Regions from separate parts of the Enterococcus olivae genome, predicted to be linked through region 2. Evidence: predicted binding sites of a transcription regulator. Region 2 holds the regulator's gene; the other holds the start of a gene.
The links. Region 2 encodes NrdR, which represses ribonucleotide reductase genes. Its sites were predicted from a motif close to ACACNATATATNGTGT; they were not measured.
Positions count from the first base shown of each region.

Region 1 (6,113 bases), on a different contig from region 2:
GACGATCATGCGTATCGTTGTCTCGACCATGTTGTTATGTTTCTTTTATGCCATCAGCATGGTCGTCATTTACTTCCAGCGCAAGAAAAACAACGCCGTGATCCAAAAAGAACAGGAACGCAAAGAAATGGAAAAACAACTGTTGACTGATCCTTTGACTGGTATCTACAATCGAATCGCTTTACAAAATCAGCTACAGACTATTGAAAATACTGCTTCAGAATCAATTTTCTTTGCTATGCTGGATCTGGATTCCTTTAAACAATTGAATGACACTCTTGGACATCCCAAGGGCGATCAGTGTCTGGAGCTCATCGGACAAGTCCTCCAAGAATTCCACTCGGAAACGGTCACTCCTTTTCGTTTTGGTGGAGATGAATTTTGGCTTTTGTTCAATGACCACTCCCACAATGAAGTACTTACCATCTGTACTCGGATTCGCGAGATAGTCAGAAAATCGGTTCACCATTCCTTCGGTGTCCCGCTAACAGTCAGTATCGGGATCGCCAGGCACACTAAAGAGATGCTTGCTGAAGACTTGGTTCAGGAAGCTGATATTGCTCTCTATCGGGCAAAAAAGAAAAAAGACATTATCGCCTTCTAAGACGACACCTATGTTTCTGGTGTCGTCTTTTTTAATGACCATTTATAGTCATCTGTTTTTAGAACAGCTGCACTGCAAGGAGTTCTTACTTCAGATCGATAGATGCAGACTTCGTTTTGTAGGGTAGCAACACTACTAAAATAAGGATTTGCTGAAATTTTCCGACTAGCAATTGCAATTTTAGAAAGACAATGCTACTTTGAGAACAGTTATTTTTAGAAAGTGGGAATGTTATGGAAAAGAAACTGCTATTCAAAGACTATCTTTATATTGGTTCAATGCTTTTTGGTTTGTTTTTTGGTGCCGGAAATCTCATTTTCCCTGTCCACATGGGACAAGAAGCAGGCGCTAATGTCCTTTTAGCCAACTTAGGCTTTTTAGTTACAGGGATTGGACTACCTTTTTTAGGTGTGATTGCTATCGGCAGCTCACAAAGCAACGGTCTATTTGAACTTGCTTCTCGGATCAATCGTCGTTATGCCTTTATTTTTACCATTTTACTTTATCTAGTTATTGGTCCATTTTTTGCCTTGCCACGTTTGGCGACGACCTCTTTTGAGATCGGACTGGCACCTTTTATACCTACCGAGTTTATGGCTCTGGTACTCGCTGGATTCAGCCTATTGTTTTTCTTTACTGCTTGGTGGTTTGCACGCAAACCCTCTAAACTGTTAGATTATGTTGGAAAATTTTTGAATCCGCTGTTCTTGATTTTGCTGGGAATTCTGCTGTTTCTGGCTTTCTTCCGTCCAATGGGAGAAATTGCCAGCGCACCTGTTCAAGCTTCTTATGGAACCAGTCCTTTTTTCAAAGGCTTTGTTGAAGGTTACAATACATTAGATGCTTTGGCTTCCTTGGCCTTTGGGATCATCATCGTGACGACGATTCGTCATCGTGGAGTGACCAAGCCGTCAACCATTGCCATCGACACCATCAAGTCCGGAGCCGTCAGCATTTTATTAATGGGACTGATTTACAGCCTCTTGGCTTATATGGGAACGATGAGCTTAGGTCAATTCCCTTTGAGTGAAAATGGCGGAATCGCCTTGGCACAGATCGCTCATTATTATTTAGGCACATCCGGCAGTGTCGTGCTTGCCATGATCGTGATCGTTGCCTGTTTAAAAACAGGGATCGGACTGATCTCTGCTTTCTCAGAAACTTTTATTGAGCTGTTTCCCAAACGTAATTATGTCTTTTTTTCGACTGTGGTCAGTACGATGGCATGTCTATTCGCCAATATCGGTTTGACAAAAATCATCGAATTTTCGATCCCAGTGTTGATGTTTCTCTATCCTCTGGCAATGACGTTGATCTTGCTAGCTATTTTAGGTCCTTTGTTCAAACACGATCCGCGTGTCTACCAAATGACTACCTATTTTACACTGATTGCTTCCGTGATCGATGGTCTCAATGCTAGTCCCGATTTTCTATCTCAGACAGGATGGGCACAAAGTATCATTTCCCTTGGAAGCTCCTATTTACCGTTCTTTTCGATCGGCATGGGCTGGGTCTTGCCCGCTTGTATCGGATTCGTGTTCGGCTTGATCTGGCATTGGCTGGGTAAACGGACAGCTTAATCACTTCTTTACAATTCTTTACAAGTTTCATAGATTTTTATCACAGATTATTCATACTTATCTTTTATAGTTTATGTATACCAACAAACAACCCTAACGAACACTTTTTCATTTTTTACTCCTGCCTGTCAGCGATTGCTGGCAGGTCTTTTTTTTATCGTCTTTTTCTGTTAAACTGCTTGTAAACCTTTTTTAGGAGAAATAACTATGACATCTACTTACGAAGCTTTTCTAGACCGCTTGTCTAAACCTTCTCGAAGCGCTTTGCTTTTTGAATCCATTGATTCCTTTCAAAAATTAGCTACTTATACCGAAAAAGAGATTCTCGCAATTCATGGCATTGGCCCAAAATCCTTGCCTATCATGAAAGAAGCTCTGCTTGAGAACCATCTGACATTCAAATAAATAGAAAAAACTCGTCCGAAAAAGACGAGTTTTTTATTCAATCGTTTCATTAAACAACACTGAGTCACCTTCTAGATCGATGATCTTCAAACGTTGGGTATTCTTGATATAAACACTCTTGTATTGCTTGTGTCCAGAACCATCGACAAAGAATAAGACCCGTTTGTTTGGATTATCTGTCTCTGTCTCTGTTCCTAGATTTTCTCCAACAAGCTCGTTAAAAATTTGAACCTCTGCAAACTCTGATTCAGCCTCTTTGCTTGCGTCTTCAGGCATTTCAGACATTGATGTTGCAACGGTTGCTTCTGAAGAGTTCACAGACTCACTTTCTGGTGTCGTATCAGTTGTTTGACATCCCGCAAGACCTACTGTTAAGGACAATAATAAGAACACTTTTAGATATTTCATTCAATAACCTCCTTCTTCTCCACCCTATCATATCTGTTCGCGAGTCTCTATTTTTTTTCAAAGGATGAGAAATCTATAAGAAGCTCTTTAATAGTTGGGACCGAGCAGAGCATTCATTACGCTAAACATGTCGAAAAAGGACCTAATCGATAAATACCCATTGCTAGTCAAATTCATGCAGCTTATTTTTCTGTAGGTAGGATACTTATAGATATCCTACATTCCCCTCTTCACATCGATAATATTTTATCTGGTCTACTGCAAAAATAACCCTCATCTCCTGACTCGATTCCTGAGACTTTTCCAATTCAATATATCTCCCTTTTTTTAAAACGACAACACATCAAGTATCTATTTCAGAAACATTCCATGTCTTTTCAAGCTATGATGCTAAAATCAAGAAAATCTTATCACAAGAGAGGAGAAACTGGCCGTGGTAAAAGAAATTCCTCAAAAAATCGTTGATTTACGAGAAAAGAAAAACTGGTCTCAAACAGAGCTCGCTAATAAAATGGACTTCAGCAAATCAACCATGAGTAAAATTTAATCCGGTGCACGAAAAATCACTGCAGACGAGCTAAAAGTACTTTGCTGAGATTTTTGGGGTTACGACAGATTACCTGATTGGCTTAAGCGAGCTGCCTTTTGATTTGAATCAAACGAATCAATTGGATCTTCAAACATTGTTAGAATCCAATGCAAAAATCCGTTATGCAGAAGAAGGTACACTGACAGAATCAGATAAACTGATCCTCAGTGATCTGATTGGTGGATATATCGGGAAGAAGAAACAAAGAGAACAAAGGAAAAATAAAAATAATCTATAAAGACAGCAGAGAATTGCTGTTTTTTTGTATAAAAAAACACTCCGAGCAGCTACTCAGAGTGTTTCCCCACGAACTTCTTTCAATTTTTGCTCGATCAACGTCAAGACTTTTTCTGTCGCTTCAGTATCTTCTACAAAGTTCATTTCATCGCCATCGATCTGGATTTTCGGACTGGCATCGTAGGCTTCAAACCACTGATCGTAACGACGATTCAATTCTTGATAATACTCATACAAACTTGGATCATAAGAAATTTGTTCAAATTCACGTCCGCGTTTTTCGATTCTTTTCAGCATCGTCTCAAAGGAAACACGGATATGGATCAATAGATCCGGATGTTTTTTATGAGCAGCATACGGTAGCTCTTCCAGCATATTTGCCAGTAACTCATCATAAACCTGCACTTCTGTTTCAGTTGCACGACCAAGATCCGCATTTAAATGGAACAACAAAGAATCTTCGTAGATCGAACGATCCAAAACATTGTTGTCATCTTTCAACGCTTTCTTGATACTCTCAAATCGTTTATTCAAAAAATAAATCTGCAATAAAAATGCGTATTTATTAGGATCCGCATAAAAAAGTGGCAATACTTCATTGTCATCGACTGACTCGTAGAAGGCTTGACTCCCTAGATAGTTTGCCAACAAAGCGGTCAAACTAGACTTTCCTGCACCAATCGTTCCTGCTAATACGATCACACTCATTTCCCCCAACTCACTTATCACTAAATATTGTATCATTTATTCAACTTAACCACTTTAACCTACTATATCTAGTAATGTCAAATAAATTTTACGAATAATTTCCTCATTAAAATATAAAAAAATCTCTTAAGATTTCAGATTTTTTATTAGAATCTACTTTGAAGACTTAACGGAAAGGCATTAATCTAGTAAAATAGCTAGAGGATTCTATATTTTAAGAAAGAAAGAGGCTAACCATGTTAGATCAGGGAATCGGAAAGTCTACAGGAAAGATTATCTTGATGGGAGAGCATGCCGTCGTATATGGCGAACCAGCAATCGCTTTTCCCTTTGGTGGAACACAAGTCACAGCGACCCTACAACCTGCAGAAGAAAACTCACTATCTTCCATTTACCATCAGGGTGCATTGATCACTGCACCACAAAGTTTAAATAATATTCAGCAATTGTCTGATTGCTTACAAAAACATTTACATACACCAAATTTTCATTTATCGATCGAAAGCTCGATCCCCTCTGAGCGAGGAATGGGTTCTAGTGCTGCTGTAGCAGTGGCCATCACACGCGCTTTCTTCGATTGGCAAAAAACAGAATTGACTCAATCAACTCTGTTAAAATATGTCGACTTTGCCGAAGCAATCGCACACGGCAATCCCAGCGGTATCGATGCTGCTGCTACAAGTGGCAATCAGCCGATCTATTTCAAACGTGACCAGCCTTTTCATTCTTTTCCATTGAATATTGATGCCTATTTGCTTGTAGCTGATACTGGTATCAAAGGACAAACCCGTTCAGCTGTGCGTTCTGTTGCAGAGCTGTTCGAAATAGCTCCTGACGAAACCAGTCTGACGATCTATCACCTTGGACAATTGACCAGACAAGCCAAAGAGGCAATCATCCACAATCGAACAAAAGAACTCGGGAGCTTGATGACGCAAGCACAGAGCTATTTGAAAGATTTGACTGTTAGCAACAACACGCTGGACACTTTGATCCACTTGGCATTGGAAAACGGTGCTCTCGGAGCAAAGCTGACTGGTGGCGGACGCGGCGGTTGCTTGCTGGCATTGATCGAGACCAAAGAACAAGCAGAACAAATCGCTACAAAACTAAAAGCACATGGAGTCAAAGACACTTGGCTACAAGGATTAGGAGTTTACCAACATGTATAATGGAAAGGCACGTGCCTACACAAATATCGCACTGATCAAATATTGGGGGAAAAAGGATCAAGAATTGATTTTACCCATGAACAACAGTCTGTCCCTGACTCTGGATGCTTTTCACACAGAAACAAGCGTTCATTTTTCACCAGACTACACGAAAGACAGCTTTTATCTAGATGATTTAGAACAGGATGCCAAAGCTACTACAAAAGTTAGTCGTTTTTTAGATCTTGCTCGTAAAAAAGCAGGTATTTCCTATTGTGCCTGTGTTAAAAGTCAGAATTTCGTCCCAACAGCTGCAGGCTTGGCTTCTTCTGCTAGTGGTCTGGCTGCTTTAACTGGTGCTTGCAATGATGCTCTACAGCTTGGTCTATCAGACAAAGAGTTGTCTCAGTTAGCACGTCGGGGGTCAGGTT
Region 1 covers NZ_JBSMVT010000011.1:58,362-64,474, forward strand. The annotation lists gene ACWODM_RS08865 (GGDEF domain-containing protein) at 1-604, shown strand, start outside; gene brnQ (branched-chain amino acid transport system II carrier protein) at 838-2,184, shown strand; gene ACWODM_RS08875 (hypothetical protein) at 2,392-2,589, shown strand; gene ACWODM_RS08880 (hypothetical protein) at 2,623-2,997, opposite strand; gene ACWODM_RS08885 (helix-turn-helix domain-containing protein) at 3,431-3,544, shown strand; gene ACWODM_RS08890 (hypothetical protein) at 3,648-3,824, shown strand; gene ACWODM_RS08895 (deoxynucleoside kinase) at 3,878-4,531, opposite strand; gene mvk (mevalonate kinase) at 4,768-5,703, shown strand; gene mvaD (diphosphomevalonate decarboxylase) at 5,696-6,113, shown strand, end outside.
Region 1: a site for NrdR is predicted at 4,549-4,564, ahead of ACWODM_RS08895 (deoxynucleoside kinase). Genes of this name have one in related genera too.

Region 2 (6,113 bases):
GAGTGCTGCTGACATCTTGAAAATCGCAATGATCGAATTGGATCGTCGATTGAAAGAAGAAAAGCTGGAAGCAACGATGCTCCTACAGGTTCATGATGAGCTGGTCTTTGAAGTTCCAGAAAACGAATGGAAGCAATTGGATCAATTGGTGAAAGAAGTCATGGAGACAGCAGTCTCTTTACATGTGCCACTAGTCACTGACAGCAGCTGGGGCAAAACATGGTATGAAGCAAAATAAAGAGGTGAATGCAATTGCCAGAACTACCAGAAGTTGAAACAGTACGTAAAGGATTGGTTCGACTCATACAAGGAAAAACGATCGAAAAGGTGACAGTTCGCTGGCCACGGATCATCGAATCACCGGAAGTGACTCAGTTTCAAACCTTATTGATCGGTCAAACAATCGAAGATGTCCAAAGAAGAGGGAAATTTCTTATTTTTAAATTAACGGATGTCGATATGATCTCGCATTTGCGTATGGAAGGAAAGTATGAGTTTTATTCAGCGACAGATAACCAGACGCTGGACAAGCATACGCATGTTGTCTTTGTGTTTACAGATGGGACATCCTTACATTACAACGATGTTCGAAAATTCGGACGTATGACCTTGACTGAAAAAGATCAAAGTCTTTCTTACAAAGGAATTCGACAATTGGGACCGGAACCTGTGCCGGAAGTCTTTTTTCTGACACCTTTTCAAGAAAAGCTACGTCGGTCTTCCAAAGCGATCAAGCCTTTGCTGCTAGATCAAAAGCTGGTGACTGGACTAGGAAACATCTATGTCGATGAAGCCTTGTGGGAAGCTCAGATCCATCCAGAGACACCAGCAAACGTGTTGGATGAAGCTGAGACGGAATGTTTGTATCAGGCAATCATCGATGTCTTAGGACGAGCGGTCGAAGCTGGGGGAACGACGATTCGTACCTATGCCAATGCCCTTGGTGAGGCTGGAAAATTTCAACTTTCTTTGAATGCTTATGGACAAACAGGTTTGCCTTGTTCACGTTGTGGGACGCCGATTGTCAAAATTAAAGTCGCACAAAGGGGTACTCACTATTGCCCGACGTGTCAAGTATGGAGAGGAAGATAACCAATGACGATGATTTTAGGTGTCACAGGTGGAATCGCCACCGGGAAAAGCACCGTTGTGCAAATTTTTCGAGAACATGGTTTTCCTATTGTGGACGGAGACGTGGTCGCTAGAGAGATCGTTGAACCAAATCAAGGTGGATTAGCGGCGATCGTTGAGACTTTTGGAAAAGAAATCCTGCATGCAGATGGAACACTGGACCGAAAAAAACTAGGAGCAGTCATTTTTTCCGATCCAGAACAGCGTCAGGTATTGAACGAATTATTGGCGCCTTTTTTACAGGAGGAAATTTCTCGCCAACTAACGGAGGCAAAAAAAATTGCCGCTTTGGTGATTGCCGATATTCCGTTGTTATTTGAAGCTGAGTATGATAAAAAAGTGGATCAAACAGCGGTCGTTTACATTTCTGAAGAGCTACAATTACAGCGTTTGATGATGCGGGATCAGCTGACCGAAGAACAGGCGATGCAGCGAATCAATAGCCAGTTACCGATCGAAGAGAAGAAAAAACGGGCCGATATCATTTTTGACAACCGCGGAACTAAAGAAAAAACGCGTCATCAGGTTGAAGCATGGCTGAAGAATGAGAAGTTTATTTAAAAAAGGAAATGTTTTTTCAAATTCCGTTCGAATTGCTCTAGCTGCACTTCACTGCGAGAAGGTCTTGCTCAGAGTCAGCCGTGGAACCAGCTTGATCCTACCGTCTCAAGCCTTTCAAGCTTCAAAGTCTCAGTAACCAATACTTGATAACTGAGACTAATTCACATTGAATTCTAAGCACGGCGACAACTCAAGCCATTCTCTTCGTTGCGCTAAATAAGTACTTGTTAATCAGGAGTTCCTTTCGAATGAATAAAGCAGACAACTTTTTCACTCAGCAAAACACAACAACAAGACACGACATTACCGTGTTAAAGAGCTAAGATGAATGACAGAGGTAGTCTGCTTGAACCTAGTCCTACTCAGAACGATTTTAAGTTTTCCTTGGTATACAGAGCGGCAATTTTATTTCTTTCTTTTTGGAAAATTTAATGACATTGAACCAAAGTCGCTTCACATAGAAAATAAATCATGAGCAAGCGTAAAATATTCTCAGGATCGACAGAAGCAGACTTTGTTATGCAGTGAATCATTGTTAGGGAGAATCAACTGTAAATTCTTAAAAAACTCTAGAAAAATTCTAGAGTTTTTTACTGTCTTGCTGTTAGAAAATAATCGAGTCATGTTATAATATAATCAGAAATTTAATTAATCTAACGGTAAATTAGTGAATAATTTTAAAATAAATCTAGATAAATGAGGTGGAATCATGCATTGTCCAAAATGTCATCATAATAATTCTCGCGTTATTGATAGTCGTCAGGCTGATGATGGGCGCGCGATTCGTCGCAGAAGAGAGTGTGAAAATTGTGGATTTCGATTCACAACGTTTGAAAGATTAGAAGAAACACCTCTGTTAGTTATTAAGAAAAATGGCGCTCGTGAAGAATTCAATCGTGAAAAGATCTTGAGAGGCTTGATTCGTTCTGCAGAAAAACGGCCAGTAGCCATGGAACAAATGGAACAGATCGTCGACCATGTGGAAGCACGCATTCGTGAACGGGGAGAAAATGAGATTTCCTCTACAATGATTGGTGAATACGTGATGGAAGACTTGGTGAATTTAGATGAAATCGCCTATATTCGTTTTGCCAGCGTCTATCGTCAATTCAAAGATATGTCAGTTTTTCTAAAAGAATTACAAGGAATCGTAGATAAAGCAAAAGAATCCAATGATTAAGAGCAAGGAGGGGTTAGTGTGAGATCCGCTTGGGAGGAAGTCCAACCAAATCATATATATCAAGTGTTCAAAAGCGTACCCCTCACCGAAGAAGGAAACGACGGTTTATCGTATCTTTATCAACCAATTATTGGCGCACAGGCAATGGCACTCTACTATGCCTTGATCGGTGATTCAGAAGATAAAAATGAAAATGAATTTGTCCATATCGATATGCTAAATGCTTTGAATCTGGGATTGCCAGACTTTTTGAAGGCACGCAAGCGTTTAGAGGGGATGGGGCTGTTGTCTGTATTCATCAAAGACGATCCAGAATTCGGCAGAATGTTTCTCTATCGGCTGGAAGAACCCTTACATCCTCAAAGTTTCTTTCAAGATGAACTGTACAGCTTTCTGTTGTGGAGTGCGGTTGGTGAACGCAAATTTAATCAGATGGTGAGCCGATTTAAACCAAAGGCTGTTACAACATCGAGTTATCAAGAGATCACCAGCAGTTTCAGTGATGTCTATGGAGCAATCAGAGAAGAAGCCTTTGCTCGTAAAGAAGACGAGTTAGAACAGGTCTCAAAGGAATATCAATTAACTGGAGATACTGCACTTACACTGGATGACAACCGAATCGACTGGGACTTTCTAATGGATTTTGCTAAACGAAAATATATCGATCCTACTAATTTTACAGCAGATTTCAAAAGAAAGCTGACGCTGTACCAAAATTTATATGGTTTTGATGAAATCGAATTGGTCAATCTAATGGCCTCGGTCGTTTCTTTAACAGACGGACAAGTCAGTCAAAAAGAACTGGACAAGCTTGTCAATCGCCAGATGAAGCAATCGTCTCCGAAAAAACAGCAGGAAAGCCTGTCTGAGACGGAAGAGACACGTCGCTTCAACACTTTGCGTCAAACTGGTTTTTCGGAGAATGATATTGGTTTGATCCAGCTGAGTGAGAGCACGGCACCGGCAGATTTTTTACAGGCGATCAAACAAGAGAAGCGCAGCTTTGTGACCGATTCTGAAAACTGGCTACTAAAAAGTTTAGTGGAGCGAAGTCCTTTACCGAATAGTGTGATCAATGTCTTGATGCATTATGTTCTCGCTGTTCAGAAAAATAGCTCTTTACAAGCGAATTTCGTCAATAAAATCGCCACAGACTGGTCAGAGCTGCAAATAACCAGTCCCGAAGAAGCGATCAGACACGTTCGACAGTTAGTCAAAGAGTCCAAGGAAGCAAAAACTACTAGAAATAAACCAAGAGCAAATAATTATCAAAAACCGATCCGTAAAGAAACATTGCCGGACTGGGTAGATAATCCACAAGAAGAAGTCGAAGATCCAGAAATGCTGGCGAAGATGCAGAAAAGTATGCAGGAATATTTAAAGAGTAAAGAAGGTGAAAGCTGATGGATGATGTAGGCAAAAATTTGAATCGATTGCTTGATCAAAAGAATTTTCGGACACGTTTTGAAGAAATGATGCAGGAAGTCTTGCAAGATCAAGATGTCCGTAATTTTTTAGATGCAAACAAAGAACGGTTGACTCAACAGGATATCGAACGTAGCTACGCTAAGCTGTACGAATTCGTGCAAGAGAAGCGAAAATTTGAAGTAAATGATCCATCAATGATCGCGCCAGGCTATGAACCACAATTGACATTGAACTATCATTCGGTAGATGTGACCTATATTCCTACAGAAGAGCTGTTGGCTCGTAAAAAACAAGAAGAGATTCGTGGACGAATCCAAGCATTGAATATGCCTAAAGATATTCAGGAAGCCAGAATTGAGACCTATGAAATGACAAGTGGTCGTGGTGAAGCCTTGATGGCAGCCACTGAGTTTATTAGAGCATACAAACAAAATTCGAAGACCTTCCACAAGGGTTTGTATCTTGTTGGAAGCTTTGGTGTAGGAAAAACCTATCTACTAGGGGCGATCGCTAGAGATCTAGCAGAAGCTGGCTTCACTTCGACCCTGCTTCATTTCCCATCGTTTGCCGTTGAAATGAAACAGGCGATCGGTAAAAATCAGGTATCAGAAAAAATGGAGGCAATCAAAAAAGCGCCCATCCTGATGCTCGATGACATTGGTGCTGACTCGATGAGTAGCTGGATCCGTGATGAAGTCTTCGGTGTTATTTTGCAGTATCGTATGCAAGAACAACTACCAACCTTCTTTACTTCCAATTTTTCCATGTTGGAGCTGGAGCAGCATTTGACTGTTACACAGCGCGGAGAAGAGGAACCGTTGAAGGCTAAGCGAATCATGGAACGTGTGCGTTACTTGACAAAAGAGATCCAGATGGCGGGACGTAACCGACGCAACAGTTAGAGGTGATGGAGTGAAAAAGCAACTTCTGCTTACGATAGGTGTTCTTTTGTTGCTTGGCGGATGTAGCGAAGCAAAGGAAGAGCAGCAACCGAATTATACGACTGACAATATCAGTATTAGTGAGGAGATGTCCGCAGTGCAGACGATTTTTATCGGAACGATCCACGAAACAACAGATACGTCTGATTCAGCAGGAAATCGTCTGATTTTCCTTCAGGAGAGCGAAACAGTGGCTGATCCAGATAATAATATTTTAGCAACGTTTAAAGAGTTTGGTGTCGGTGTCAACGTGAATAGCGAACAGGTGGAAAACTTAGAGGAATGGACTTCCGGGCAAAGAGTACAGGTTACTTTATCGGAACATGCCATTATGACTGCTTCGATTCCACCGCAACTTGCAGGCAATTCAGTAGAAGATATCAAATTATTACCATAAGATTTGAACATTCTCTTGAATTTGACTTTGCGTCATATTCGAGAGATTTTTTTAAGAAAGAGGTTAATCAATGAATGAACAAGAGTTATCGCAGCGTCTAGCTAGAGTCGGCGCCTATGTGCCACAGGATGCCCGATTGGCAGATATTGGTTCTGATCATGCCTATCTTCCGGTAGCATTGATGCTACAGCGACAAATTTCTTTTGCAGTTGCAGGAGAGGTCGTGCAAGGTCCCTTTGAATCGGCGGAGAAGCAAGTGAGGAAAAGCGGTTTGTCTGATCGGATCGAGGTTCGTCTGGCGGATGGTTTAGAGGCGATCCAAACAACAGATCAGATCAACACTGTCACGATCGCTGGCATGGGGGGAACCTTGATTCGAGCGATTCTTGAATCAGGGAAACAACAGCAACGCATCGATGGAACCGAACGCTTAGTTTTGCAACCGAATGTCGGGGAAAAGACTTTGCGCGAATGG
Region 2 covers NZ_JBSMVT010000005.1:50,181-56,293, forward strand. The annotation lists gene polA (DNA polymerase I) at 1-238, shown strand, start outside; gene mutM (DNA-formamidopyrimidine glycosylase) at 253-1,092, shown strand; gene coaE (dephospho-CoA kinase) at 1,096-1,692, shown strand; gene nrdR (transcriptional regulator NrdR) at 2,402-2,872, shown strand; gene ACWODM_RS05290 (replication initiation and membrane attachment family protein) at 2,891-4,276, shown strand; gene dnaI (primosomal protein DnaI) at 4,276-5,202, shown strand; gene ACWODM_RS05300 (hypothetical protein) at 5,213-5,638, shown strand; gene ACWODM_RS05305 (tRNA (adenine(22)-N(1))-methyltransferase) at 5,709-6,113, shown strand, end outside.